2 regions of the Paenibacillus sp. FSL K6-1318 genome follow, and region 1 is predicted to be linked to the other one. Evidence: riboswitches for the same ligand, from Rfam matches in the RefSeq annotation. Region 1 holds a riboswitch; the other holds the start of a gene.
The links. Region 1 has a riboswitch for ZMP and ZTP ahead of NYE45_RS27450 (TIGR01440 family protein). Riboswitches for the same ligand answer to the same signal wherever they lie in the genome.
Positions count from the first base shown of each region.

Region 2: linked by a shared signal. The riboswitch ahead of NYE45_RS08070 (GNAT family N-acetyltransferase) and the one ahead of NYE45_RS27450 (TIGR01440 family protein) in region 1 are both predicted to bind ZMP and ZTP.

Region 1 covers NZ_CP150270.1:6,095,323-6,110,236, forward strand. The annotation lists gene atpD (F0F1 ATP synthase subunit beta) at 1-480, opposite strand, end outside; gene atpG (ATP synthase F1 subunit gamma) at 576-1,448, opposite strand; gene atpA (F0F1 ATP synthase subunit alpha) at 1,776-3,290, opposite strand; gene NYE45_RS27405 (F0F1 ATP synthase subunit delta) at 3,307-3,855, opposite strand; gene atpF (F0F1 ATP synthase subunit B) at 3,852-4,340, opposite strand; gene atpE (F0F1 ATP synthase subunit C) at 4,456-4,680, opposite strand; gene atpB (F0F1 ATP synthase subunit A) at 4,759-5,577, opposite strand; gene NYE45_RS27425 (ATP synthase subunit I) at 5,623-6,000, opposite strand; gene NYE45_RS27430 (AtpZ/AtpI family protein) at 5,993-6,247, opposite strand; gene wecB (UDP-N-acetylglucosamine 2-epimerase (non-hydrolyzing)) at 6,434-7,591, opposite strand; gene upp (uracil phosphoribosyltransferase) at 7,642-8,271, opposite strand; gene glyA (serine hydroxymethyltransferase) at 8,705-9,952, opposite strand; gene NYE45_RS27450 (TIGR01440 family protein) at 10,170-10,763, opposite strand; ZMP/ZTP riboswitch at 10,905-10,986, opposite strand; gene NYE45_RS27455 (low molecular weight protein arginine phosphatase) at 11,083-11,655, opposite strand; gene NYE45_RS27460 (manganese efflux pump MntP family protein) at 11,714-12,274, opposite strand; gene NYE45_RS27465 (L-threonylcarbamoyladenylate synthase) at 12,453-13,691, opposite strand; gene spoIIR (stage II sporulation protein R) at 13,890-14,549, opposite strand; gene NYE45_RS27475 (FtsW/RodA/SpoVE family cell cycle protein) at 14,806-14,914, opposite strand, start outside.
Region 2 covers NZ_CP150270.1:1,791,972-1,806,885, reverse strand. The annotation lists gene NYE45_RS08095 (sensor histidine kinase) at 1-216, opposite strand, end outside; gene NYE45_RS08090 (response regulator transcription factor) at 213-902, opposite strand; gene NYE45_RS08085 (SDR family NAD(P)-dependent oxidoreductase) at 1,089-1,853, opposite strand; gene NYE45_RS08080 (class I SAM-dependent methyltransferase) at 1,902-2,621, opposite strand; gene NYE45_RS08075 (VOC family protein) at 2,839-3,222, opposite strand; gene NYE45_RS08070 (GNAT family N-acetyltransferase) at 3,398-3,871, opposite strand; ZMP/ZTP riboswitch at 4,209-4,290, opposite strand; gene NYE45_RS08065 (GNAT family N-acetyltransferase) at 4,342-4,860, opposite strand; gene NYE45_RS08060 (YfiT family bacillithiol transferase) at 4,895-5,419, opposite strand; gene NYE45_RS08055 (GNAT family N-acetyltransferase) at 5,468-6,010, opposite strand; gene NYE45_RS08050 (hypothetical protein) at 6,007-6,552, opposite strand; gene NYE45_RS08045 (hypothetical protein) at 6,570-7,010, opposite strand; gene NYE45_RS08040 (class I SAM-dependent methyltransferase) at 7,017-7,694, opposite strand; gene NYE45_RS08035 (sporulation protein) at 7,878-8,651, shown strand; gene NYE45_RS08030 (BglG family transcription antiterminator) at 8,988-10,955, opposite strand; gene mngB (mannosylglycerate hydrolase) at 11,008-13,686, opposite strand; gene NYE45_RS08020 (PTS fructose transporter subunit IIC) at 13,714-14,832, opposite strand; gene NYE45_RS08015 (fructose PTS transporter subunit IIB) at 14,862-14,914, opposite strand, start outside.

The DNA.
Region 1 (14,914 bases):
ACCTACACCGGCACCACCGAAGAGACCGATCTTACCACCTTTAGCGTAAGGTGCGAGCAAGTCGATAACTTTGATTCCTGTCTCCAGCATTTCTGCTTGGGTAGTCAGTTCATCAAATGCAGGTGCTGAACGGTGAATCGGGTTCTTGTGCTCAGCAGCTACAGCACCGCCAGTATCAATTGCTTCGCCGAGTACGTTAAATACACGACCCAGTGTTGCTTCTCCGACGGGTACAGAGATTGGCGCTCCTGTATCTAAAGCTTCCATACCACGAACAAGTCCATCCGTGGAGGACATCGCAATACAACGTACTCGGTTGTCACCCAGATGTTTCGAAGCTTCGAGTGTAAGGTTTACACTAACGCCGCTCTCACTTACTGTAGTGATCGTAATGGCATTGAGGATTTCCGGCAGACCGCCGCGATCAAACTCGACGTCAACAACCGGACCCATGATGCTCACAACGCGTCCTTTGTTCATCTTAACGTTCCCCTCCTACAAGCCTGCTACTTTTGCAAAAATAATGTACCGTTCGTTTATCTTTGCTCTGCAAGCCTTCATTAATAAAAAAACGGTTAGCCTTGTGCTGCGTTGGCACCTGCCACAATTTCCGTAATCTCCTGCGTAATCGCCGCTTGACGGGCACGGTTGTAAGTCAATGACAAGTCATTAATGAGTTTGGATGCATTTTTGGTTGCATTACCCATTGCCGTCATTTTCGCGCCGAGCTCACTTGCCTTACCGTTCAGAAGTGCACCATAGATCAGCGTTTCCGCGTAACGCGGAAGCAAAACCTCCAGTACAGCTTCAGCAGACGGCTCGTATTCGTAGCTTGCCGTTGGTCCTTCCGCAGCAGTTACCTCAGGTGTTTCCATCGGAAGAAGTTTTTCTACCGTAGGAATCTGGGTCAACGCATTCACAAAGCGGTTATAACAAATGTACAATTCATCAAATTCAGCCAGTTCAAACCCATGAACAGCTTCGTGTGCGATGGATTTGATGTCTGCAAATGAAGGCGAATCCGACAGATCCGTTGTTGTGGATGCCATCGCAATTTCACGACGTCTGAAGTAATCGCGTCCTTTACGTCCAATGACGAACAATTCGTAGTCATCCTGGGAGTTGTGGCGCTCTTTGAGCGTCTGATTAACCTGACGCAAAACGTTCGCATTGTATCCACCTGCAAGACCACGGTCCGATGTAATGATCAGGTAAGCTGTCTTTTTGACCGGACGGCTCTCCAGCATCGGATGCTGTATCCCTTGCGTGCTTGATGCAATACTCGCGACAACTTCTTTCAGTTTCTCCGAATAAGGACGGGCTGCTTCCGCTTTTTCCTGCGCTTTACGCAGTTTTGCAGCAGCTACCATCTCCATTGCTTTGGTGATCTGCTTGGTGCTTTGTACGCTTTTAATTTGCCGCTTAATTTCGCGCATGCCTTTTGCCATGATTTCACCACCTCAAAACTTTGGCAGAGCCAAAGTTACTTCGTAAGCAATAACATAGTTCTGACAAAGTCAAAACTACATCGTAAGCACAACCCTACTTTGGCAGAGCCAAAGTTACTTCGTAAGCAATAACATAGTTCTGACAAAGTCAAAACTACATCGTAAGCACAACCCTACTTTGGCAGAGCCAAAGTTACTTCGTAAGCAATAACATAGTTTTGACAGAGTCAAAACTACATCGTAAGCATCATCTTTTTTGACAGAGTCAAAGTATTACATGCAGACATGCGGAATCGGTTAGACAACTCCGCACCTGCAATCATTTATTTAGACAGAGACAGCAAAGCTCTTTCTGAACTTCTCAATTGCACCTTTCAGTGCATTTTCGTTGTCTGCAGTCAATTCTTTAGTATCACGGATGGATGCGAGAATCTCCGGATGGCTGCTCTCCATGAACGCGAGGAACTCACGCTCGAAACGAGTAACATCACCTGTTGGAATCTCATCCAGGAATCCTTTAACCGCGGTGTACAAGCTGACAACCTGTTGTTCTACAGGCAGAGGCTGGTTAACACCTTGCTTCAGGATTTCCATCATGCGTGCACCACGATTCAGGCGGGCCTGAGTCGCTTTATCCAGATCGGAACCGAACTGGGAGAACGCTTGAAGCTCACGATATTGAGCGAGGTCGAGACGCAGGGAACCTGCAACCTTTTTCATCGCTTTGATCTGAGCAGAACCACCGACACGGGATACGGAAATACCTACGTTGATCGCCGGGCGTTGTCCAGCATTGAACAAGTCAGCTTCCAAGAAGATTTGTCCGTCCGTGATGGAGATTACGTTCGTTGGAATGTATGCCGATACGTCGGAAGCTTGTGTTTCAATAAACGGAAGTGCGGTTAAAGAACCACCACCAAGTTCATCATTCAGCTTCGCAGCACGCTCCAGCAAACGGGAGTGCAGGTAGAAGACGTCACCCGGATAAGCCTCACGGCCCGGTGGACGACGAAGCAACAAGGAAAGCTCACGGTACGCAGAGGCTTGTTTGGTCAAGTCATCGTAGATAACCAGAACGTGCTCGCCTTTGTACATGAAGTACTCACCCATCGAACAACCGGAATACGGTGCGATGTACAAGAGTGGTGATGGATCGGAAGCTGCTGCAGTTACAACAATCGTGTACTCCATTGCGCCTTTACGACGAAGAGTTTCCACAACTTGAGCAACTGTAGACTGTTTCTGACCAATAGCTACATAGATACACTTCATGCCGCTACCTTTTTGGTTCAGGATCGCATCAATTGCGATGGATGTTTTACCTGTTTGACGGTCACCGATGATCAACTCACGTTGTCCACGACCGATTGGTACCATTGCATCAATGGCTTTGATACCTGTTTGCATCGGCTCATGAACCGATTTACGATCCATTACGCCTGGTGCTTTACCTTCAACTGGACGGAATTCCGTTGTAGCGATTGGCCCTTTGCCATCTACTGGAATACCGAGTGGGTTCACAACGCGTCCAATCAATGCTTCGCCTACAGGCACTTGCATGATTTGACCAGTACGTTTCACTTGGTCGCCTTCACGAATATCGTAGTAAGGTCCCAGGATAACGACACCGACATTGCTTTCTTCCACGTTCATGGCGAGTCCCATAACACCGCTTGGGAATTCAACCAACTCGTTGGACATGACGTTCTCAAGTCCGTAAACACGAGCGATACCATCACCAACCTCGATTACCGTTCCGACTTCGACTACATCGATATCGGTCTTGTATTGTTCGATTTGGCTCTTAATTAATGTACTGATTTCTTCTGGTTTGATACTCAAGTGTCCTCACCCCAATCTACTGTACTCGTCTGTTAAAAGACTGCTCAAGACGTTCGAGCTTGCCAGCCAAGCTGCCGTCATAGATCGTATCGCCAATGGCGACTTTCAATCCGCCCAGCAGAGTCGGATCAACAATGTTCTCGATACGAATCTTTTTATTCACACGGCCACCGAATTCACGGGCTACCGCTTCTTTTTCTTCATCATTCAATGCATAAGTCGAGTAGACACGCGCATCAGCGATGCCGAGCGACTCACCTTGGATTTTCCGATAATCATTCAGCAAGTCTCCCAGCAATTCAACGCGTCCGCGCTCAATCAACAACAAGACTGTACGAAGAACAGACTCGGATACCTTACCATCAAGACTTGAGTGAAGCACGTTCTGTTTGGCTTCATCAGAAATATTAGGGGATACGATAAATTTCTCGATATCAGCATCTCCGGTCAATGCACTGACTACTGCAACCAGTTCCTGTTCAACCTCAAGCACCTGCTGTTGCTGAAGAGCAACTTCGAACAATGCTTTCGCATAACGCTTGGCAACAATCGTATCGCGGCTCATTGTCGGCCTCCTACCTCATTGAGGTATTGGTTCACAAGTTCTTCTTGTGCAGGACCGTTCTCAACTTCTTTTTTGATCAACTTGGATGCAATCTGAACGGAAGCTGTGCCCAGCTCGCTGCGAAGCGCTGCGACTGCTTTGTTCTTCTCGCTCTCGATCTCGCGTACTGCATCGTCTTTCAGACGATTAGCTTCTGCTTTCGCATCAGCCAAGATCGATTCAGCTTGTTTGCCACCCGTTTGTTTGGATTGTTCAATGATGTCGTAAGCATCTTTGCGCGCTTGCTCAAGAGCTTGTTTTTGTTCCTCCACATAGGCAATGGCCTGTTCCCGAGTCTGTGCAGCCTCATTCATCTGCGTCAACACGAGTTCACGACGTTTTTCCATAATGGAGAACAAAGGACCGAAAGCATAACGGCTAAGCAGCCAATATAAAATAGCGAATGCAATAATCGCAAGAAGCGTATTTTCCCATATGAAACTCAATCTGTTCACTCCTTCCTGGAGGTATCCTTGAAACGTTCATCTGCACGTAGCAGACATTACCTAAAAAGAAGGCGCGGATGGCTATGGCCTTCCCCGCCAAACCTTTAAAATTAAATTAAGCCATACCGTAGAACATGAACGCGAGTACCACACCGATGATCGGCAATACCTCGATCAAACCTACACCGATAAACATTGTTGTTTGAAGAGTGGATTTTGCTTCCGGTTGACGGGCAATACCTTCCACCGTTTTGCTGATTACCATACCGTTACCAATACCTGCGCCAAACGCGCCCAGTCCTGCAACAATTGCTGCTGCGATTAATGCCATTGCTCCCATTTGTATATCCTCCTTAAAATGTTAAATCGAATTTTTTATTGTTCAGCCTGGTGAAGAAATCTTCGTAGGGCTTGAAACTTAATGCTCGTCGTGCGTCTCGATGCTCTGTGAAATGTACACCATCATCAAGATAACAAACACAAATGCCTGGATCGCGCCGATAAAGATACTAAAGCCTTGCCACACCATTAGTAGCGGAATCGCTGCAATAGCACCAAACACTTTGAATGTGGTCAGTTTCAGGATCGTTGCGATCAGTACCTCACCTGCGAAGATATTCGCGAATAGACGCATACCGTGTGTCAACAGCTTGGATGCCGTCTCAATCAGGTTGATTGGCAAGAACAAAGCGAATGGCTTCAGGTAATGCTGGAGATATCCTCTGGTGTTGCGGAACAATCCGAGTCCATGAGATACAAGGAACGCTACGAGAGCGAGTCCCATCGTTACAGACAAATCGGCTGTCGGTGATTTCCACCAGGCCAGTTCAACGTGTGGATGTGCTTCCGGGTCCTTGGCATGTGCTTCTTCAAACGCCTCCACCGCTGTAACAATCGGCTGACCGAACACTTGCGCATGTTCTGCGCTGTCCACTGCAGTTACCGCTTGGAACGGAAGTCCGAGCATGTTTCCTACAAAAATGAACATGATCATGGAAAGAGCGAGAGAGATAAAATGTTTACCTTTCTTCATATCCATTGTACTGGAAATCAGATTGCGGACGAATTCTACTGCCCACTCCATAAAATTTTGCAGCTTGCCGGGGTTTTCAACGGATAGTCTTCGTGTGGCCAGTACAGCAAAAATAAAAACAAGGGCACCTGTAACTACCAGCATCAACACAACCGATAGATCCAGTCGAAATCCGCCAAGCATAATAATTGGAGCTTCATGCATATTTTTCTCACCCCTTTCTCGACTTGAAAGCTGCAGCACCTAACATCATTCTGCTCTGCGGGAATGGACAATCCCTATAATCAGTAAGGAAAATTGTGCAATGACGAGACCGCCTGCAACCGCATATGTATTGAAGTACTGCGGGAAGCGCATCGATATGAATATACCGAGCACAGCGAGTGCCGCTCTTGTCAAAAATCCCAGGTTCACACGCTTCAAGTTACCTTCTGCCGCATCATCAGACATTTTCCTTACTTTGTAGCCCAAGTAAAATGCATTGATCCAGCTAATTCCTGTACCCAGGGCTAGTCCCAAAGCAATTGTCTCCACACGTGGCATAAAGGCCGCTGCGAGAAAACAAATCATAAGAAAGTACATGATGAAAACAGTCATCGATCTGCGGTATCTGGTTAGTTCACTCATCACTTTCCCCCATGAATTTTTTCGCGATAAAGTAGATGCTCACACCGCCTGCCGCAAGAAAAAAGAGAACGCTTACGGCGATCCATATTCCGTTACCTCCAATGGTCTTGTCCAACCAGGAGCCAGCGTAATATCCGACAACAGCGAGAATGGCAATCTCGATCCCAAAAGCTGTCACGAGCCCCATCGCTTTCCATACATTATCGTCATGGTTACGGGATGAATTTGGTTTGTTCGAATCGGCCATTTTCCACGCCACCCTTGCAATCCCAGTTAATTTTACTGAATGATGAGAGCCTTTGTCAATTGAATGATTTTAGCGTTTTAAAGGGGAAAACGACGGGAATATAGACCCTCAAAGCCCATAAACCCGCGTAAACCGTACAGTTTAACTGTATGCTATGCCCTTTATAAATCCGTCAGAAAAAATGTATTATTTTTTGAATTTTCTGTGAAATGATTCCGGACGGTCACTATTTACACCGAAATGGTGCAAAATCGCATTGACAATTCTTTCCGAAGCATGTCCATCACCGTATGGATTAGCAGCCTGACTCATGCTTGCATACAGTGTTTCATCTGTAAGCAGAGCTTTGGTCCGTTCATATACACGTTCCTCTTCGGTACCAACCAGTTCCAGCGTTCCAGCTTCAATACCTTCCGGGCGCTCTGTTGTATCGCGCAATACGAGTACAGGCACACCAAACGAAGGCGCTTCTTCCTGCAAACCGCCTGAATCAGTCAAAATCAAGTGAGTATGCGGGTAAAAGTTATGCAAATCCACCACGTCTAGTGGATCAATTAATTGAATACGGGGATGATTCCCCAAGATCGCGTGAGCCGGCTCCTTCACAGCAGGACTTGGATGCACCGGGTACACGATGGCAATATCTTCAAATTCGTCGGCAATCCGTTTGACGGCCTGGAAAATGTTGCGGTGAGGCTCGCCCTGAGATTCACGGCGATGAGCTGTCATCAGCACAAGGCGTTTGCCTTGGGCCCAATCAAGTACCGGGTGCTTGTAGTCCTCCCGTACTGTATATTGAAACACATCTGTTACCGTGTTGCCTGTGACGTACGTACTAGACTCCGATTTATTTTCTTTGGCAAGATTCGAAGAAGACCAGTCCGTAGGCGCAAAGTGTAGATCAGCCAGTACTCCCGTCAACTGACGGTTCATCTCTTCAGGATATGGAGACAGCTTGTTCCACGTCCGCAGCCCCGCTTCCACATGCCCTACCTGAATCTGTTGCAGAAATGCTGCATAGCTCGCTACAAAGGTAGTCAATGTATCCCCGTGAACCAGTACAATATCCGGTTTAGCTTCGGCTAACACTGGCTCCAAACCGCCAAGCACACGAATTGTAATTTCATTCAATGTCTGACGGTCTTTCATCACATCCAGATCATAATCGGGATGAATGTCGAAAACTTCAAGTACCTGATCCAACATCTGGCGATGCTGCGCAGTTACGCAAACAATAGATTCAATAGACTCGGGATGTTTTTGCAATTCCAAAATAAGCGGAGCCATCTTGATGGCTTCCGGACGCACCCCGAAAATCGTCATGACTTTAATTTTCTTGGACATTCGAGCAAAGCCCCTTTTCTATAAGTTCCGATTACAAGCATGCAATATGCTTATTTAGTGCCGTATAGACGGTCTCCTGCATCTCCAAGTCCTGGAACGATGTAACCATGATCATCCAGACGGTCGTCCAATGCTGCCACATAGATATCCACATCGGGATGTGCATCCTGTACAGCTTTAACGCCTTCCGGTGCTGCCACCAGGTTCATCATCTTAATTTGAGTACAGCCACGTTTTTTGAGCACGTCAATGGCTGCAATAGCCGAACCGCCAGTCGCGAGCATCGGATCAATCACAATCAATTGACGCTCTGTTACGTCTGTAGGCAGTTTGGTGTAGTATTCTACCGGTTGCAGTGTTTCCGGGTCACGGAACAGACCAACATGTCCAACTTTTGCCGCTGGCAACAATTTCACAACGCCATCCAGCATTCCAAGTCCTGCACGCAGAATCGGCACCAGTCCGAGCATACGTCCAGAGATGACTTTACCTTGTGTTGCGGCTACAGGTGTCTGTACATCAATCGTTTCCAGTTCAACATCTCTTGTAATCTCATAAGCCATCAACGTTGCTACTTCATCCACCAATTCACGAAAATCTTTCGTATTCGTACGCATGTCGCGTATAAACGTCAGTTTGTGTTGAATCAAAGGGTGATCACATATTACTAATTTTCCCATCTAATTTGTCCCTCCGGTAAGTTCTTCATGTTCAGCATTTCCAAATATACCTAGCCACCATTCATGGGCTCGATAAATCCTGTATATTATATCATCACCAACAACGAATTACACCATCAAAGGGCACCCAATCATTACAGAATACCGAATCCTATAAAAAACAGGACCGGAAAATGATCCATCCGGTCCTGTTTTGCTCATGCTGTTGTGTTATTGAGATAAGGAAAATGATAAATACAATTGCACTCCGCCACCAGAATGCTCCTTCAATCGCTGTTATTCCCGAATTTTATGAATCACCTTATGAAGGTGTAAATTCGGGAATAAATGCGAACGCTTCGCTTCTACGGCCTCATTCTGTCTGCTTCGTTATTTTGTATTCCATTTTAGAGAAACTCAAATACAAACAGCACGAGCAATATTTTTAGTAATCCTAGTATTTAAGGTCGGTATAGAGCGGGAATTGGTCTGTCAGTGCAGTCACTTCTGCACGAGCTTCATCCAGCTTCGCCGTATCTTTAGGATTTTTCAATGTTTTGGCAATAATCTTACCAATAGCAACCATCGCTTCTTCGTTCATGCCACGGGAAGTTGCAGCAGGTGTACCAATTCGAATACCGCTCGTTACAAACGGGCTTGTAGGGTCGAATGGAATTGCATTTTTGTTCACGGTAATGCCGATGGAATCGAGTACATGCTCAGCTTCCTTACCTGTGATGTTCACACTGCGTGTGTCGATCAGCATCAAGTGGTTATCTGTACCACCAGATACGATGTTCAATCCTTCAGCAATCAGTGTTTCAGCCAGAACCTGTGCGTTTTTCACAACATTCTCTGCATACGTTTTGAACGATGGCTGCAAAGCTTCACCGAATGCTACCGCTTTGGAAGCGATCACGTGCATCAGAGGTCCACCTTGGGAACCAGGGAATACGGCTTTATCAATTGCTGCTGCCCATGCTTTACGGCACAGGATCATACCACCACGAGGTCCACGCAGCGTTTTGTGTGTTGTTGTTGTTACGAAATGCGCATGTGGAACTGGGCTTGGATGCAATCCAGCAGCAACCAGTCCTGCGATGTGAGCCATGTCCACCATGAACAATGCGCCTACATCATTGGCGATGGAAGCCAACTTCTCAAAGTCAATGGTACGCGGATAGGCACTTGCACCTGCAACGATCAGACGAGGGCGGTGTTTGAAAGCCGCTTTGCGCACTTCATCATAATCAATCAGGAATGTGTCTTCTTGTACACCGTATGCTACGAAGTTGTACAGCAAACCGGATGCGTTAACCGGGCTACCGTGTGTGAGGTGTCCACCATGGGCAAGGTTCATACCGAGTACAGTATCACCAGGCTTCAACGCTGCAAGATATACCGCCATGTTTGCTTGTGCACCGGAGTGAGGTTGAACATTCACATGTTCTGCTCCGAACAATTCTTTTGCACGATCACGCGCGATGTCTTCAACGATGTCCACATGCTCACAACCGCCATAGTAACGTTTACCTGGATATCCTTCAGCGTACTTGTTGGTCAGAACAGATCCCAATGCTTCGATTACTGCTTCACTTACGATGTTCTCGGATGCAATCAGTTCGATGTTGTTCTGTTGACGTTTCAGTTCAAGATTCATTGCTTCCAGTACTGCCGGGTCATTCTTGCGCAATTGTTCCATGATTAAATTCCTCCCAGTTATAAGTGAAGTTATAAAGCGGAACTAATGTTTACACGAAAACGGCGAGTGCAACACCAATCTGAAGAAACGAAGTGGTCGCCTTTATCACCGGATTTCCCCTTTAATAGGGAATTAAAAAATCTGGGGATAACAGCGATCGGAAGATGGTGATGCAATCAAAGTCAGGAGTGTAACCCAATCAGTCTCGTTTTATATGTTAGTCACAAAATGTCGAATCTGGTTGTTCTTCCATACGATACACCGCGCGTTCGCCGCCAATCAACTTCGGACGAGTCAACGCTGTCGTCACACGTGCATCTCCAACATAACGGAGCGCTGTACGAAAAGGTACGGCTACATGCCGGAGATGCATTCCAATCATCGTCTCCCCAATGTCCAGTCCCGCATGGGCCTGCAAATGTTCAGCCAGGCATGGATCGGTCAGCGAACGATATGCTGCGGATGCCATTGAACCTCCGGCCTTGGGCACGGGTACTGCACCAACCTCAGTCAATCCAAGACGAGTAAGCACAGAACGTTCCATTACCAGCGCACGGTTCAGATGCTCACAACATTGGAATACTGTGTCAAAACCGAACTCCTCCTGCACCTCGCGTATACCCGCAAGAAGCTGCTGCGCCACCTCAATGGCACCACTCGTACCAATCCGCTGGCCTGCGACTTCACTTGTGCTTGTACCGATCACAACGATCTGTCCAGGCCCAAGCTGTCCGGCAAGCGCCAGTTCATGCAGAATGGATGCGGTCTGTTCCTGCAATCCGGGTTGTTCCGAATCTAACTCAATAGTCATCCTATCATCGCCTCCCGATAAAATCATGCCCGCTTTAACTTGGTTGTCCTTTGTATTCTTGCACGGCATCTCAGGTACTATTATAGCGAATAATCAGATGAAAGACGAAAAAAAGAGCAGTCTGCGGGTAACGCAGAATTGCTCTTTTGCCCAGGCGACCGGCCGTTTGTTCCGGTGCTCCATCGTGGTTATGCCCACTTCGTCGCCAGTTACACCGGATCCCTGTTTTCCCCTTCATCATAAAACAACCCGCGGCTAAAATCAACGGTTAATTTACATCATGTGTCCTGTTTTTATAACCTGCCCTGCAGGATCAGAATTATCCTAGCTTATCCAAAAGCCGGTCCAATGCGGTCCGAATCTCGGCCGCAGCGATATTGTAATCATCACGACTTCCACCAAACGGATCAGAGATGTCGAAACTTGGAATTCGTTGTCTGATCTCGATAGCTCGCTCACGCTCCGATGCCAGGATCTCTTGCCCAAGGGCACGTTTCATCTCCAGCGTCGCAAACAGGCTGTCCAATTCCTGAACATCATTCAATACCTGTTCATCATCCTCCACATATTCTTTCAATGTATAGGTTTTGTGGACCGAGTCGGGAAATACCTGCATGACATGCTGTTTATGACTGCGTGTTAACGTAAGAACCAGATCAGCCCATCCCACCAAGTTGGAGCTAAGTTGTGTGGAATGCGGCGGACCTTCAACGTTATGATCTCTCAAAACTGCTTCAGCATGACGGGAAATCGGCATACCCGACGTTGCTGCGACACCTGCGGAGCGAACCTCTACCTGAATGCCGCGCTCCGATGCCAATTTTCGCAAAAGCCCCTCTGCCATGGGGCTGCGGCACGTATTTCCTGTACATACGAATAAAATATGTTTCATTGTGTTAGCCTCCCCATTTTACATATGATGCGAATGATATGATTTCTCAAGTTTTATTCTAAAATATAAACAAAAGTCCAAACGCAAGCAAGATTGCGCCACCAATGGCTTCACCGTAATCACCAAGATTCCGGCTCACCCGGCGACCTAATAGCAGACCCATAACCGACATCACCCCGCCACACAGGCCGAAAGCAAGTACGGTCAATACCAGATCACTACTAAACATCCCTAGTGAAACACCCACGGAAAACGAATCCACACTTACACTGAGGGAGAACAAAACGACGCCGAGCAGGGAACGGTGGTCCACCAGCTTCGTATCGCCTTCTCGGAATGCATTCAGAATCATATGACCGCCCAGCAGGATAAGCAATCCACCTGCCGCATAGGTCGTAATGTCACCCAGCAGCGAGCTGACGTATTTGCCCATGTACATGCCGATGAGCGGCATGATGATATGAAACAGCGCTGTTACTGTACTGATCCGCAATACATCCCGCAGCCGAATGCCCTTCATGCCAATTCCGATTCCGAGCGAGAACGCATCGAGGCCAAGCGCAACAGCCATGATCAAAATGGTTACCAACTGCCCTACATGGGCAGACACATCCCACATCCCCATACCCCCAAGTCACGTAAAGGTTCTTGTACACGTTATGCGGACAAGGACTCAAACATGACCGATGAAAGGTAAACGGCGACGGATCTAATGATTTCGATGCTGGCTTTATAGGTATATTGATGTTGTTTTGTAAAAAAGTTGAGCACTCTCCTGACTGTATGATCAGGAGAGGTTATGAGGGTTGCTGGTTGCCAACTTGTATGAGTTGGTTCCCCGCAGCCTTGAGCAGCCGATTCATGACGGCTGCTCCCAGCCCTTCGCGTGAGCAGGCTTCAGCCACAATATATGTGGCGCCTTGCTCATCGCAGCTGCGCAGCGCGGCATATAGCCGGCGCGCTGCTTCTTCCAGCTCGCTGGCGTCGCCCAGCGAGAACACGGCATCGGCGCGGTACTGCTCCGCGTGCTCGGCGAACGCCAGCACAGCGGTGCGCTCTCCGCGCAGCGCCGCCTCTGCAAGGGCGGCGCCGATCCAGGCCGCCACCGCTGCGGGCGGCCCCTCCACCACGCACAGCGCCCCTGCGGGTGCGTAGTGCGTGTACTTCATGCCCGGCGAGCGCGGCGCCGGGCTGCCCACGCCATCGGCCACATCCGCGAGTAGCGCGGGGTCCGTGGCGACACGGGCGGCAACGGCGGACAGCTGTTCCGCCGTAATGCCGCCAGGGCGCAGGATGGTGACGGTACCGTTGTCACCGACCTGCACCACCGTGGACTCGACGCCCACCCCGGTGGGGCCGCCGTCCACGATGCCGCCGATGCGGCCATCCAGATCCTCGCGCACATGCGACGCGAGTGTCGGGCTTGGCCGCCCGGAGCGGTTGGCGCTTGGCGCAGCCACAGGGCACGCCGCCGCCGCGATCAACTGCAAGGCCACCGGATGGTCCGGCATGCGCACGGCCACCGTGTCCAGCCCGGCGGTGACACGCGGGGACACCGCCCCCGGCCTAACCGGCAGCACAAGCGTCAATGGTCCCGGCCAGAAGGCCGCCATTAGCGCTTCCGCCGTTTCATTCACTTCCGTGACCAGAGCATCCAACTGGTCACGGTGCGCGATATGCACGATCAGTGGATTGTCAGAAGGTCGGCCTTTGGCGACAAATACGGCCTCCACGGCTGCCGTGCTACGCGCATCAGCACCCAAGCCATAGACCGTCTCGGTCGGAAAGGCCACCGTCTGACCTTGACGAATGCAGGCTGCGGCGGCCTGCAAGTCGGCGAGCGCCTGTTGATCGGCGCTCCCCTTTTTCACATCCACCGTTTCAATATTACCCATTCCATGATCATTCTCAGCGCTAACCAAGACGCGTACATCCCACATCTCGGTAACCAGCTCTCCCGGAACTTTCATATCACGGTCTTCTTTACCATCCCTCATCTCAGAGGTGTGTTGCAATGGTTCGTTTTCTCTGCTCATATATCATCATTCCTAAACTTCAAGTAGGTTAGTTCATATCCATATTCAATATAAGTAATTATAACATACCTGTCCCGCCTCGGATGCCCTTCACACTTCACTCCACGCATGAGTCTCAATGTAACTTCACCACCAGTTCATATAAAAAAGGCAGCTTCCTGAATCGAAGTCGCCCCTTTACATAGTACAAATTCGTTGTTATGCGAATAATCCAGTGACCCAACTCCACAGTTTCACAGCCATATCCCACAGAAAGAATCTCGCCTCCGGTGTATCTCCCTGTACGGATGCCTCTACATCTCCAGGTTCTGCCGTTATGGCCGATACCGTTGAAGGTTTCGCCAGGGCATCCCCAGTCCCTGCATCAATGAAGCACAGCGGCGGGAACAACACACACCACCAGTTCTGACCTTTTCCTTCGCCCAGCGTGATCCGAACCGCTTCATAATCGCCAGCAGGATACACGGTACCACCATATAGTTTGGTCGGGAACGGAACAGAACCCAACTCCACCTGATATGCATAATGCAAGCCACGACTCGCTAACTCTTCTCCTACTTTATTCTCAATCTCGGACAAATGCTCACGAATGACCTGGCGCGCTTCATCCAGACTTTGCGGATTCTCCAGCTCGGCTACCCACTCGCCCATCTGAGCAACGACAGCATCCCGAATCTCGCGTTTCACCAATTGATCTCCCGGTGCATCCGAGTTTGCTAGAATACGCAAACGAATCGATTGTTCTGGAATCGCTGCGGCTGCCACAGCTGCATCCGTTTTCTGACCTTCCCACATCATGATAATCATCATAAGACATACAATAATAAGTCCAATTTGCTTTACAATTCGTCTGTTCATTCCGTTCTCCCCCTCGGCTCTCTGATCACGTTGCCTGCAACTCTCTCATGTCTATCAGTATGCCCCGGAGAACCGGAAGTAAACCTAGCATTTGCAATAAATCTACTAAATCGATACTATGATTTACATTCCCTCACCACTCATGCTAAAAAGGCTGATCTGCACCTGGTTACAGGGCAAATCAACCTCTTTATTTCTAAGTACGATCACGTTATACGCTCCATCACTTAACTTTTCGCCTATACCGACTCAACAGTTACACAGCACTTTTCTCTTTCTTGAGCATATTCCATAAACGTTCCGATAACCGGGGTTGCTGCTCCCCCATCAGAAGTTCATCCTCCTCTTCTTGCCCGTACAACTTA
Region 2 (14,914 bases), 2.5 Mb from region 1:
ATGATCCCAGGTGCTCAATTTTTTATAGAAACGGGTCTCTTTCAGGTATCTCGCCCAGATAAAAACAAGGCATACCACTACATTCAATACTACGATATACATCACAGATTGGAATGGAATGGACGAGTCCATGTAGGCCACAAATAAGATAATAAGCTGCATGCTTACCAACAGCCATAACCAACTAGCCTTTTCCCGTATGTACTTGCCGATCATGCTTCCGCCTCTTCCGTTGCCATGTAGCCCTGACCTACTTTGGTTTCAATGAAACGCTCCAGTCCAATGGGTTCAAGTTTCTTCCGTAACCGATTAACGTTAACCGTCAGCGTGTTATCACTTACGAAATGCTCATGATCCCACAAACTCCGGATGAGATCCTCACGGGTAACAATCTGATTTTTGTGCTCGACCAGCACTTTAAGAATGAACATTTCATTTTTGGTTAACAGGACAGATTCATCCCCGCAGGTCAACGTATTCTTCACATATTCAATAGCAGCACCGCGCCAAGTCCGGAGTTCAATATGCTCTGTATTATAGTTGTACACCCTCCGCAAAGTCGCTTGGATCTTGGCAATCAATACATCGAAGTGAAAAGGCTTCTGGATAAAATCATCTGCACCCAAATGCATGGACATGACCATATCCGCAGGATGATCCCGTGAGGACAAAAAGATAATCGGCACATTGGAGTGCGAACGAATAATCCGGCACCAGTGAAACCCGTCATATTGGGGCAATTGAATATCAATAATGACCAGTTGCGGCTGAATCACGCTGTACTCCTGCAATACTTTGCCAAAGTCCTGCACACCATACACGTCATACGACCACTGGGTTAAGCGTTCCTTGATTTCACTGAATAACGATTCGTCGTCTTCAATGAGCATAATTTTAAACAAGAGAGTTCACCACGTTTCTGATCTTCTAAGGTTGAATAAGGTAATTAGACTCCGTTGTTACAGGGTCACCGTTACGAATACGAATCGTTGCTCCGATCGCTGTTATCAGTGTACAGGGAAGTTGGGCTTATATCAAAAAGGTTTTCACACTTCGTAAAGAATACAAACCGAAATACATATATCATATTAACTCTCAACAGCGTGTATAACATGGCTTGCATCACTGTGTTCATCGATCCGCTCGATCAACTGCATCGCTACGTCTCGAGGCGATCTTAATTGTCCTGCTTCATATACTTGGGTGAATAGCCCAGACAGCGCAAATTCCTCTGCACTTTTGCCTCGTGCAACAGCCTGTAATTCCGTATCAACCATCCCCGGATCAAAAGCAATAATCTCAACAGGGTTCTGTTTGCCCGTTTGTTCCAAGGATACGCATTGGGTGAACATGTTCATACCTGCCTTGGATGTACAGTACACTGCCATTGAAGGCGCGGGATAACTTCCCGAACCGGATGAGAGATTGACAACTTTACGCCTGGCGGACAGGTGATTCGTTTGTTGAATAAAAGAGGAACTCAATATCATTGGCGCTGCGAGACTGATGTTAAGACTCTGACTGATCTCTGCCGCACTGCATTGATCGATAGGTTTTAGAGGCTCTAGCATCGCTGCGTTATTAATGAGTCCAATGAAATCGGCTTCCTGAGACGGAATTTGGCTCAATACACGTGTAATCAAATCATCAATCCCAGTCAGGTCGGCAAGATCATACTGAACATGGCGATAACGCCCGCTCCATTCCTCGCCTGATTCCAACAGATCCGAACGCCCGCGTGAAATACCGTAAACGTAATCCCCCTTAGCCAATAATAACTCTGCAAGTTGTAAACCGATCCCTTTGGATGTGCCTGTAATGATAAAGTGTCTTCTTCCTGTTTGCGTTCCCATTCTGATACCACTCCTCCTCTATTTTCAATGCATGTAATTCCCCTACTCTTACGAGTTTTTCTTTCTCCACAACGTGGCCCACAGAAAAGGTACACAAAAACATGGTTCATGCTGCTCCATCGCCTTCATTGCACGGAACTCCACACATTCAAAGCCATCTTCCAGCATGTAGCGAAGCTTCTCCTCCGTGAACGCAAGACCACCTCGCATCGACTTCTCTTGATACACCTGCCAATCATTCATAACGGTTTCCGGCCCACCAATATCGCCAAAACCCGGAGCAAAACAAGTCATTCCAAAAGTTCCTCCTGGACGGAGTGCATTATGGATCATATCTATGTAGGGAATGCGCTGATGTGGTAACAGATGATGCAAACAACCTGAGTCGTAGACAAGATCATATTCTTGCTCTGGGTTCAGTTCGAACACTGAGCGACATTCAAAGTGTACGTCCAATTGCTCTTCTGCCGCCCTCTCCTTAGCCCAGGCAATCGCTGTCTCCGAAAGATCATAAGCATCTACCTGATAGCCTTGGCGGGTTAAATACAACGCGTTTCTGCCCGGGCCACAACCCAGTTCCAATGCCTTGCCACCTGTCAGCAGACCTGCATTCACATGCGTTACCAGATTCTCATCCGGTTTGTTTGGGAAAAAGGGGATGGGTCTGTTCCGATCCTCATAGAATGGCTCCCAAAATTGCTTGGCAGATCTGAAGTCCGCATCGAGCATATCATATAGATCCTGTACACTTTTAATTGTCTTTTCCACAACCACATTCCTCCTTAAATTCCCGTTCCACTCCTCATTTTCCGCTATCAAATTCTTGTTATTTTCATTAAATCATCCACACTCTATTATAACATTTTTACCCAGTAGTTCTCTATTTTTCTTGTGTTTTATATTCGAAAACATAAGCTTTTTCCCAACAAAAAACGACCGACATGGGATGTCGATCGCTTGCAATAGTGCTGTTTTAAGTTGTAATTCACTTCGCCCGTTCCAGTACTGCAAAGTAATTTCCTTCGTTATCGGCAAAGTTGAAGACACGCCCCGTTGGCATCTCGACAATCTCTCCAACCGTTACATGTTTACCAGACAAGTCGGCATATAATTGATCCAGATTTTCGGTGAAGAACATTAACGAAGGTGTGCCCAGATTTATACCCGCCGACATCCGCTCCACAAACGCCTTGTCATGAAGAATAATGCTCGTCTGCGAATTTGGGGTAGGCGCAATCTCAATCCATCTCATACCCTCGTCAAGGTTTACTTCATCCACAATATGGAACCCCGCAATTTCCGTCCAAAATGCCAATGATTCATCCTGATTGTTGACATACAACATAATCTGGCCGACTTTGCTAAACATGCATCATTCACTCCTCTAATCATCTAATCTCTCAACATCCTGCTTATCATTCCTCAAATTCCAATAGAGTATAACATGCAGGACAGCTTTTTTATCATCTTTCTTTCGTGGTACATGCAACTTAAACTGAAGTACACTTTTATGCTTCCAATACAATTAGTTTCTTGGAGTTCCCTTATAGGGTTCTAACAAGGGAAAGTCTATGAAACCCCGAGGTATAATAATTCATATCGACACCTTCTTTTTGAAAATTCATTCGTTCATAAAATACAAGCGCCGCTTTATTTTCTTCATGATCCAGTGTGTAAAGCATTACATCACTACATCCAAATCCAGCTATTTTTATACATATATTTGTAATTAGTGTACGTGCTACTCCCTGTCGAAGGTGTGATTTGCATGTAACAACGCCAACGATTTCATACCGGTTAACAGTAGACTGAAAGATATAACCAGCATGACCTATGACAACATCTGCTTCGTCAACCATGACATAATAAGCACTGATACGTTCATCCGTCATTTTTAAAAATGAATCCCAGCGCGCAGGATACTGATCGCGTATAAACGAAGGAAATTGAAAATGATGATCCGTCATCATTTTCAGCACGGCTGGCTGATCAATTGCTTGAAAAAGGCGAATAGTCATCTTTTTATCCCCTACCCTTTAGTGTGCATGTAGACATCTTTTAAATTACCAGCTTCATAATATGGATACTCTAGTTTTTGTTGAACTTGAAGGACGATCTCCATAGACGTTACCATTTCGACCAAGTATAGTCCCAGGTCAATGGAAGCCGTAACCCCGCACCAGTTACCGTATTACCATCACGCACTACACGCGCTGAAATTACTTCTGCACAATAAGGAGTCAAAAAATCATAAGCAGATGAGTTGGTAGTAGCCCTTTTTCCATTCAGGAAACCTGCTGCTGCCGCTCCTTTCATTCCCTGAATAATAAATAAAGTGTTTGATCAAAAGATCAAACACTTTGCCCAGGCGTACGGCATATAATATATGTGCTCCCTCGTGGTTCAATCCACGTTTACGCCAGGCACACATAACAGATATTTACAACTAGTATACATGACATCTTTCATCATTGTATATATTATGAAATTATTGCGTGGCTTTTAACTTCTTCGTAAGATAAAGTACAACATCGTCGTCCATAATTGTTTCTTCACCCGGCTGAATGTAATGATCGTGCTTGTGTACACCCTGACCGTCTGGTATGTATCCGCGATGGGCATATAGAATTTGCGCTTTGCCATAATCGGAAAATACGCCTACACCAATGCCTGCTACATCCGTTCGTTCCTGAATAACTTCCTCTGCGCGGTCCATCAACCGTGAACCAATACCTTGGCGCTGGTACTTCATCAGCACATTGAAATCGTTGATTTCAGGAATCCCCTGCTCCTTGAACGCTGGATAATATGATACCCACAATACATTAACGTATCCGGCAAATTCTCCATTTAACTCAACTACCAAGGTTACGCGTTCCCCATTCTGTTGTTCAGCCAAGTAACGAAGATACTGTTCGGCAGATTTATGCCATCCCTGTGCTTGAAAAGCCTGCGAGATTACAAATGGATCATTCTCATTTAAGAGCCGTATATGTATGTTCGTCATGATGCACTCCTTTCATAACAGATCTATTGGTTCTTTAGATTCCAAGTCTATCCCGAAGCGATGTGATGTGAGCAACATGGTGTTTGCCATGCCAAGCATACATGCCCAGATTGTAATCCAGTCTTGTCGTTTCTTCCGATGAGGGATGATAAAATTGTTTGGCATAATCTGCATCTGTCAGCGCGTTTAACAGAAACACCCAACGACGATGGAGGGCATCCAGAATCTGAAGCGAGAATTCAACATCCAGGTCTCTTGAATCACTCAATTCAGCCCAGCGCTCTTCATAATAAGGTCGAATCGTTGGTGTATCCTCTGTCAGTGCCAACTTGAAACGAATCATACTGTTCATGTGGCTGTCTGCCATGTGGTGAATCACCTGTTTGAGCATCCATCCGCCTTCTCGGTACGGCAGACTTAATTGATCTTCACTCAGTCCCTTTACTGCTTCGCGCGCGCGTTCAGGCAGCTCAGCAATGTCCTGAATCCACTGCTCTCTCTGTGCAGGCGTAACCTCGCCCGTGTGTACAAATGGTCCTATCGGAAATCTTTCATCCATCCATTATTCCTCCTTCTTTGTATGATTCAAAATAACTTTAAACAGTATCTACAGGGCATATTCCATAAGCCAGCAGTCTCGCATTTGTCCTTCATGCTGCTCATGTTTTTTCAAGAGCTTAATCCTTTGGAAACCACATTTCTCATAACAGGATATCGCTCGCAAGTTCCAGGCTTGAGGGTCCATGACTATTTTTCGAGCATGCTTTTCGTTAATCAGAAAATTCAGCATGGATTGCATCAACTGTGTACCTATACCTTTATTCCAGTAATCTACCTCACCAATAAACTGATCCGTTCCATAGATGATCTCATCCGTGTCTCCATAACCATACTCCGTTCGTTCCTCTTCCTCAAGCTCATAGAACTGAATGTATCCAATCGGATTTCCTCCATACTCAACGATACAACGAGTAGCATTATCATCCTGATTGTAAAAATGTTCTCTTACCAGTTCCAGATTATGCTGCCGATCACGGCCTTCATAGTATTGAAGGACTTCCGGGTCAGACAGCCACTTCACCAAGTGGTGTTCATCTTCAATCTTCAAGAAACGTACGGCGATTTCGTTCGATTCATATACATTATTCACTCTGCGTACTCCTTAATGATTTCAAGTGGAGTTCCCGAGACCCAACTCAGGTCTTTGCCCAGAACATTTTCTTTATGAACATAATAGATCATGGGATGCTGAATGAGTTCTGCTTTCTCATCCAAAGGATGAATGGTAAAACGCATCTTGTACGTGCCCGCTGCATCAGGTATGGAGAACCCTGAAAATTCAGTCATTGCCGTGGATGACTGCCTCTGTAACGCTTGACGAAGAATTCCTTCCATTGCACCCGTGCTGCCGACGGAAACGGGTTGAATAAATCGGTTGTCCTTTTTATTATCACTAAAAGTTATTGAGCCCCAGCCAGGCACAACGGGATATACAGTATGCTGACTCTTATCTTCTTTTCTGCGTGTAATAGATAATTGTACCTCGTATTTCTCCGAAGCGGTCTGCCGAATCGTGCCCTTTAAGCTAACATCCTGCTCTGTAACGCTCGGAGTCAAATTATTATATACAATGAAAGTTGCTACAATAACAATCGCAATGCCAGTTAGCCAACATATCGTACTTCTACGCATGTATTTAACCCCCAATATTATCCGTAAGTTTGAAGCATTTCGCTCTCCATTAATGTCTGTGTAACGCAGTCTAATTCCGGAGAAGCAGACCAATCACTATGTGTATTCAACCCATATTTAATTGTATGGATAACGCTATTGGCTGACATATATACATTGTGATGGACTCCCGGCTGGACAACGATGTGCTCTCCTTCACGCATCACTCGGATGGAAAGCATCTGATCGTCCCCATAACTGGCGTAAGCAATCCATCCGGTTTGTACCACATAAAACTCCGTTACACTGACGTGTACATGACTGTTTTGCCATGCTCCGTGGGAAGAAGCAACTGTTCTACAATAATAACTGCCATCTTCTGCTATCATTTTATATTTCTGTTCCCCGTTCGCCATCTGCTCGAAGCTGGTTTTGACACCAGTTTCACCATATTTCTTTTCTGAAAATTCTGTGTTCACTCGACTTCAGCTCCTTACGGCTTGCCAGATATACTTGCGTTCTCTCACAGCAAGTCTACCGTTAATCCGGTTCTCCTCCAGCTTGGTTTCCAGCTGTCCCCGGTACTCATGCTGTGTATAATCCGGGTTTCCGGGGATATCGGAGAGAAAGATGGCAAACTCTTTTTCATCCGGGAAAATCATGAGTGCCTCGTTAAATTCCTCGATCTTGATTTCCTCATACGCATTTCTTTCCAATCGCTCTCGCACCTTGGTTATATCCGTATGAATACCAATCATAACCCCACCCTTTTGCAGTAATCTCTCATGCTCAATAATGGAAGTTGGACCTCTGCGATCATAGATCAGACCGAACTGCTCATCTGCAAAGGGCATCTTTTCTTTAGTCGTAGTGCATACAAATTCCACATTCGTAATCAAACTTGAATGAAGAGCACTTCGGGCAATCTTAATCATCTCTTCCGAGTTATCGAACCCTGTAATATGATCGGTGTATGCCGACATTTTCAACGTAAACTCACCATGTCCACAGCCTGCATCGAGCACGGATCTATACTGAGGCAGAAACTTAATCAACCGTTCTTCAAAAGTATCTTCAGCAGAGTTACCTTCCAGCGTAAACAAAGCTCTGCTCCTGTAACCCCCATTACGTTTTGCGATCATATCGTACCATTCCATGCCCATAGAGGACCTCCTGACAAAAACTTCCTTCTCCCGAAATATTCGACATAGGTAAGTCGATTCTCCTGTTTTGATAGGGAGATATCTTTTACTAAAATTTGAAACGCTTCTCTTCCAGTTTCCGTATTAAGGTCGAAGTCGTATTTATCCCCAAATAGTAAACCATCTGATCTGGAGGTTGAGCGCATGTCATTTTTCAAGAAAATGTTAGCCAGTGTAGGTGTTGGAGCAGCCAAAGTAAATACGGAATTGCATACACCAGAGGTCACGCCTGGAGGAATCATCTCGGGGGTCGTGTACATTGAGGGTGGAGATGTGGAACAGAACGTAGATCGAATCTATCTTTCAATCAAAACCCATTACATACGGGAGCGCGATGATCGCAAAGTAAAAGAAACAGCCGTTATAGCCAAATATTTGCTCACCGAAGGTTTCACATTGCAGCCTGGAGCCAAATTGGAGAAAGACTTCTCATTTGACCTGCCAGAAAATCTGCCTATTACACTGCATCGTGCAGAAGTGTGGGTAGAAACGGGCCTCGATATCTCAAGCGCCGTGGACCCATCCGACCGGGACAGATTGCATGTTGTTCCTAGCAAAGACATGAACACCGTGCTCGATGCAATTGATATCCTTGGCTTCAAGCTACGCGAAGTGACTAACGACTATGCGCCGAAGCTGGGCGGCAATCTGCCATTTGTGCAGGAATTCGAATTTGTGCCAACGAGCAAGTTCCGTGGGCATCTGGATGAACTGGAAGTTCTGTTCTATCCGATGGGAGATTCGTTGGAACTGTTATTACAGATCGATCGCCGCGCTCGTGGACTCAGTGGAATATTCTCCGAAGCGATGGGAACGGATGAGAGCTTCGTCCGCCTGCATCTGTATGAACGACATCTGGCGCGGGGTCCGCATTCTGTCGCTCAAGGACTGGAAGAGGTCATATCCAAACATATCTAATCTATAGTTTGTGTAAACGAATAAAAACCGTCCTCTATCAGACAAATCAAATCTGATGAAGGACGGTTTTTAGGTTGGGTCAGTTTCACATAGTAACGAGCTGATCTATATATGTTCCCTTTAATAATTACACGATAACGGAGAGGACAGAAATAACTTGAAGAAGCAAAGCCAAAAGCTTTCTGAAAGAAAGCTACTTCGGAAGCATACGCCTCGCCTTTATCCACGGATTTTCCCCTTTCGAAAAGGGGATCAGAAAAATCTGGGGATAACAGCGATCGGAAGGTTATTCTGTCATCGGAGTGACAGTGGTATTATCCTTAGTGAACATATATATTAATACACTTCGGTACTTTTCAGACTCAACGTTTCGCATACAAGTTGGGCAAAGGCATCGAAGCTGCCGCAGGATCGTAGGCTTTCCAACTGCTCCTCCTGCCGGATCAATTCTACAAACAGATCATAAATCCCCATCGCCTGTTCGTAATCCTCTTTGCAGATGGATAACATAAATACAGCATGTACTTCATTCTCCTCATCCCACGGAATCGGCTTCTCAAGCAGACATACCGATACGGTCGTACGGGTTGAACTCAGCTCCATGGGATGCGGAATGGCCATACCTCTTCCAAGCGCGGTTGAAGCCATTTTTTCCCGCTCCTGCACAGCGGGCCAGAATTGCTCCGTTACAATTCCCTTCTCCAACAGTGCCCCGCTCATCTCAGCCATAAGTGTCATTTTGTCAGGCTGATCGGACCGAAATACGAACAACGCTGGATCAAAGTAACGCAGCAGCGTCATTTCCTCCTGCTCATCACTGGTTCGCACCAGATGCGTGATCGTTGCCATGTCGCGTTCCGATGGAATCGCAGCAATGACAGCTGACGGCTTGCCTTTGGACTCCCGTAACCGGATCGTAGAAATGACCAAATCTTCGGGCACACTCCCCATCTCCTCGTACTCCCGTAGCGAAACTACACGTGAAACCTCCAACTCTGCAAATAAAGAACGCAATCTCGATTCAAGAATACGGGCTGTGCCGTATCCTGATCCACAGACGAGCAATACGGATTTCCGTTTGCGATGAGGAATCTGGTATTTACGTTCCAATGCTGCCCCAATGTGGAGAGCCAGGTAACCGATCTCACTGTCATTGATTTCATGAGGTACATATGTCTGTAGCTGTTTCACTGCACTTATCGTAATCTCATAAGCGAGTGGATAATATTTACGTATATGTCCCAGCAGTGGATTCCGCATATTCATGCCATGTTCCAACCGCGTAATCATGGGCTTCAGATGGGCATAGAGATCATTCGGTAAGCGGTCATCATCTCGCAGATCATAGGTGTACCGATCATAGATATGACCCAGCATCTGCTGTACAGCAACATATAATGGGTCACTTCGGAGTCCATTCCAATCGGTAGCGGTCATTTTTTTACTAACAATATGAAGCAACAGATAATCTCGCTCTCCGACTGGACAGTGAATGGAATATAACGACTCCAGATCCTGAATAATGTGTTGTGCAAGTTGCTGATCCTGCAGGTTCGCCTCCACTTTCTCGAATCGCTCCAGTTCATGCCCCTGTTTAATGCGCAATACCATAACAGCCAGATGCGTAATCAGATCTTTCAGCGCCACATCTGCAATACGAACATCCTGTTTGCCTACATGGCGAATGACGATCTCGCGGATGTGCGCAGGTTCGATTGGATACAGCAAACGTTCCTGTGCAGCAGTCATTCCCTCCGGTCCCAATTCTTCATCTCGCGCATCGGCGTACTCGGCAAGACAATAACGGAACCTTTGCTCGTCTCCGACGACCTTCACACCATGTCCTGGCTTGATCTGAAGCTGAAGCTGGTAGTTCTCCAGAATCTGACGAATGATTTTCAGATCATTGTTCATTGTTGCACGGCTTATATACAGCTGATCAGCGAGGTCTTCCATCTTAATATGACCCGGTTCACCAAGCAACTTGAACAATTCATAACGGATACGCTCATCAGGCGATCCAGGTACTGGCGCACCTTGTTGCCCATCATCCTTCCGTTCCTCCAACAGCTCATTATACCGCTTCGCATCATGCACACGAATGGAATATCCCCGTCCGCGCTTAGACTCCAGGCTCCCGCCATGCCCCGCAAGGATATGATCCAACTTTTTCAGATCATCCCGAATGGTACGCACCGTAACTTCCAGCCTGTCTGCAAGTGCTTGACTCGTCCAAGCCTGTTCCTGTCCTTCACCATGAATAAGGTGGAACAGCTTTTTCAACCGTTTAGTTGGAAAAATCATACCGATATCCGACCTCCCTTCTGATCAGGATTGTGTATAACTAAAGCTCACCTTATATCGATACAAGTACAGTCATCAATTTACAATGTGCGAGTTCCGGCAAACGAACGACCTCTTCTCCCTCGGTTAACCTCTGCTGAGGCTCCAGGGGTTGTTCACCAAGAGATACACGCTCTGCATGTACAGACTGATTAAAGTGCATGTTCACGTTAGCAGACTGTGACAAATACGGATTGAAGACACGTACAATGTATCCGTCACTCTGCTCTGCTTTCTTGAAGCTGCTTAACACCACGTTGGAATCGTCGCTGAACGACATCAGGCTGTAGTCGGGTTCCAGCACACGTTCCTCATCACGGAAAGCAAAGATCAGTCGTCCATTCAAAAAGTCGCACAGCTGATAACTGCTGATCGGTGTTAAATATTCACGCGCAGCACGGGCTACATTCGCTTCGTCGAATCCAGAAGTCTGGATATGCAGGCCAAAGGTAAAGGAGAGCTCGCCAAGCAATTGCGCGTCTGGTGTTGCTACAATTTTCTCACCGGAAGCCCGTCCGGGACGATACAACAGATTTTCCTTACCCATGAAACCGAACGTACGGAACAAGGTCAGGGCAATGGTATCCATTTGCTCGCCAACAATCTCATACTCACGTACACCCTCCGTCATCACAGCCATACCATGCGAACCGTTGTTCAACCCTGCATAACTCTGCATCGCTTCAATGGTGATCGGTTTCTCCTGCCATTGTTCGCGCTCCCATACCTCCACTTCTGGCAATGAGGTTGGACGAGCAATCACACCGAAAGGCTGATCTGCAATGGATAGGGCGGAAGCAATTCCTGTATCGAATAGGACACGCAGACGGTGGCTGAACACCTCATTCTGCACCTGAACGTGGAAGCGGATCAGCTCCTCTCCTTTGCGAAGGGATATCTCCACCTGCATTGGCAGTGCACCCGATGTGATGCCTGCGGCCCGCTCTTCCAGATCGTAGGGAACATCCAGCGTGAAACGCAGGGACAGTGTCTGGGATACTGACGTTTGGGTAGTAGTCGCACTCATCTGGCTGCCTGCCGAAGAAACAATTAGATCCCGCTCGGGTGGAGAATAGTTGTAGGAATCTCCGTCATCCCCATTATCTTCGAAGACCATCTGGTCCGCATACACTCGGCCTGATCGCTTGTCTGTAATTTGCAAGGTGCCGTTCGCTTGCAGCGCAATGGTGAAATGTTCATTTTCAATCGTGTCCCCGTTACGCCGCTCCATGACGGGTGCAGCACCTTGACTGAAATCAAAGATAATCTGGGTGTAGCCCATCGCCGGAACCTCTTGCAGTTCCACCAGCAATTTCGCGCGATATACCCGTTCCGGCAGATGCACTTTGCGACTTGGATTGAGATCGATGTGCTGTCCAAGCACATAATCGGTCTGGTCTACTTTTTCCAAAATGGTATAGGCTAGCTCGCGTCCCTTCGTATCCCGAATCACAAAGGATTCTTCCGGAATATAAGCTTCGATCTCGGTAACCCCGCCTCGCACATACGGTAGCGTGTTGAACAGGGTGAACGCAAATGTCTCCTCCTGCTGTATCGTTGAAGCAATCATCCGCATATGCAGGTCAAGCAGATTCAGTGCGATATCATAGGCCTGTTTATAACGGAACGCAACGTCCTGATTCGTTGTATCGCTGTTACAGCCACCGATGCTGTCATGTGCCGCATTCTCAAACAACAGCTTCCAGATGTCCTCAACAATGCGATGCGGGTAATCATGCCCGAGAGAATGGCTAATGGCAAGCACAGGTTCGAGCGTATTGGCAATCAGATTCTCAATCTGGTTATTCTGTTGCTTGAGATCCGCACGGGTGGAAAAAATGGACTTGTGAATGCGCATGTGCTTGGCTTCCATTAATTCACCCCGAAGTACAGGCAGATCCTGACTATCCGCTTCGATCTCCGCCAGAAAACGTTCCGGTTCATTCATCACATATTCGCGTTTTGTATCCAGCGCATTGAAGCGTTCAATCAACTGCGGCAGGTTCAACCGGACAGGTGCCTGATCAAACCCATTGGGGAAATAGATATGCTTGGTCGAGGCTTTCCGTTCAAGCGCACCAATCTGTTTCTCCAGATAAGGGATCAGATCTTCCTCATTCTCTGGAATGTTACCGCCGTAGTAATATCCGAATGGCATCTGTACAGCAAACACACGACTGCCATCTGATCCTTCCCACGTAAACTCGGTATGTGGATTTGTATTATCTGATACGCCTCTCCAGAATAGGAAACGTTCAATGCCAAACTCGCGATAGATCTGCGGCATCTGTGCCGATTGTCCAAATGCATCCGGGACATAACCGACCTTCATCGCATGTCCGTACTTTTGTGCTGTTTTCATACCATAATACAGGTTTCGGACCATGGATTCACTGGAAATGACCAATTGATCCGTCTGTGTATACCAGGGTCCAGTCATCAGTCGTTTGGCTGAAACCAGTTGGCGGATACGTTCCTCATCTTCGGGACACCAGCGGATGTAATCATCCAGCAGCGAGCCCTGTGCATCCAGCAGGTAATAATGAAATCCTTCGATATTCTCCAGTGCGTTCAATACTTCCTTGACGTGTTTGACGAGATAGACTTTGGAACGGGAGGTCGTAAAATACCATTCCCGGTCCCAGTGCGTATGTGGAATCACATGTACTTTGGTACGATTGCTCTCACTCATATCTCTATATCCCTCCAGATGCTTTTTTTAGTCAAAAACGAGTTCGATTTCTTCCCCGTTTTTCTTCACCGAAGCTTCCTGAGTCTTGGCAGGCTGTTTCTCCTCTTCATCACGGAAGTTCACCAGCATGGTGCCTCCCGCCACGATCAGTGCGCCGACGATGCCTCCGGCAAGGTACGCGATTGGGGTACCTACCGATACAGCTCCATATAACCCACCGATCGGTGGCATGATGATATGTGCTCCCAGCAATGCAGTCAGAGCAGCGCCCGTTGCACAGGCAAACATGTTGACCAGAATCATCTTGGCAGGGTTACGCAGTGTGAACGGGATAGCACCTTCAGTGATGCCGATCACGCCCATAATCACTGCACCTTTGCCCGCTTCCTGATAGGTTTTGGAAAAACGTTTCTTCATCAGCAATGTCGCCAAGCCATAACCAAGCGGCGGAATGCAGATGGCAATATTGATAAAAATATTCGGCAGATATACACCGGACAGGAACAGGGCGTTGCCTGCCATCCATGCCGCTTTGTTGACGGGTCCACCGAGATCGAACCCAATCATCGCTCCCAGAATAATGGCAAGCACAACGGTATTCGTTCCGCTCTGGCTCATGTTTTGAACCCAAGCAATCAGATACTCATTCAGTGCGCCCAGCGGGCCACCCAGAATGACCGCCATCAGAAATCCGGTTAAACCGACGGTAATCAGCGGTAAAATGATTAACGGTACCGAGCCAGCGGCTGGACCTGTAATCTTGACTTTGTTTTTAACCCACAAGGTGATATATCCGGCAAAGAAGCCTGAGATCAACGCGCCGAGGAAACCGGCGTTGGTCTGTTGTGCCAGCACCCCGCCGATCAGCCCTGCGGCCAGCGCAGGTTTGTCGGCAATGGAGTACGCAATATAACCGGACAGGACAATCGTCAATAGTCCGATGCCGCTCCATCCTACATTTTGCACGAGATATAAAATATGCAAGAATCCGCTTCCATCTTTGTACGGATCAAGATCGGTAATGCCCATCGATAGTGCGATAATTTTACAGATGGCAACGACCAGGGAACCCGCGATAATGACCGGCAGCAGATAGGAGATACCTGTCATTAGATGTGTTTTTGCTTCACCGAACCATTTTCTCATCGTACTCTCTCCTCATGTGGAAGGTGGGGTTAAGCTTGTGCGTTCACAGCCTCAACAGCTTTGGTTAATACGGCTTCTGCCT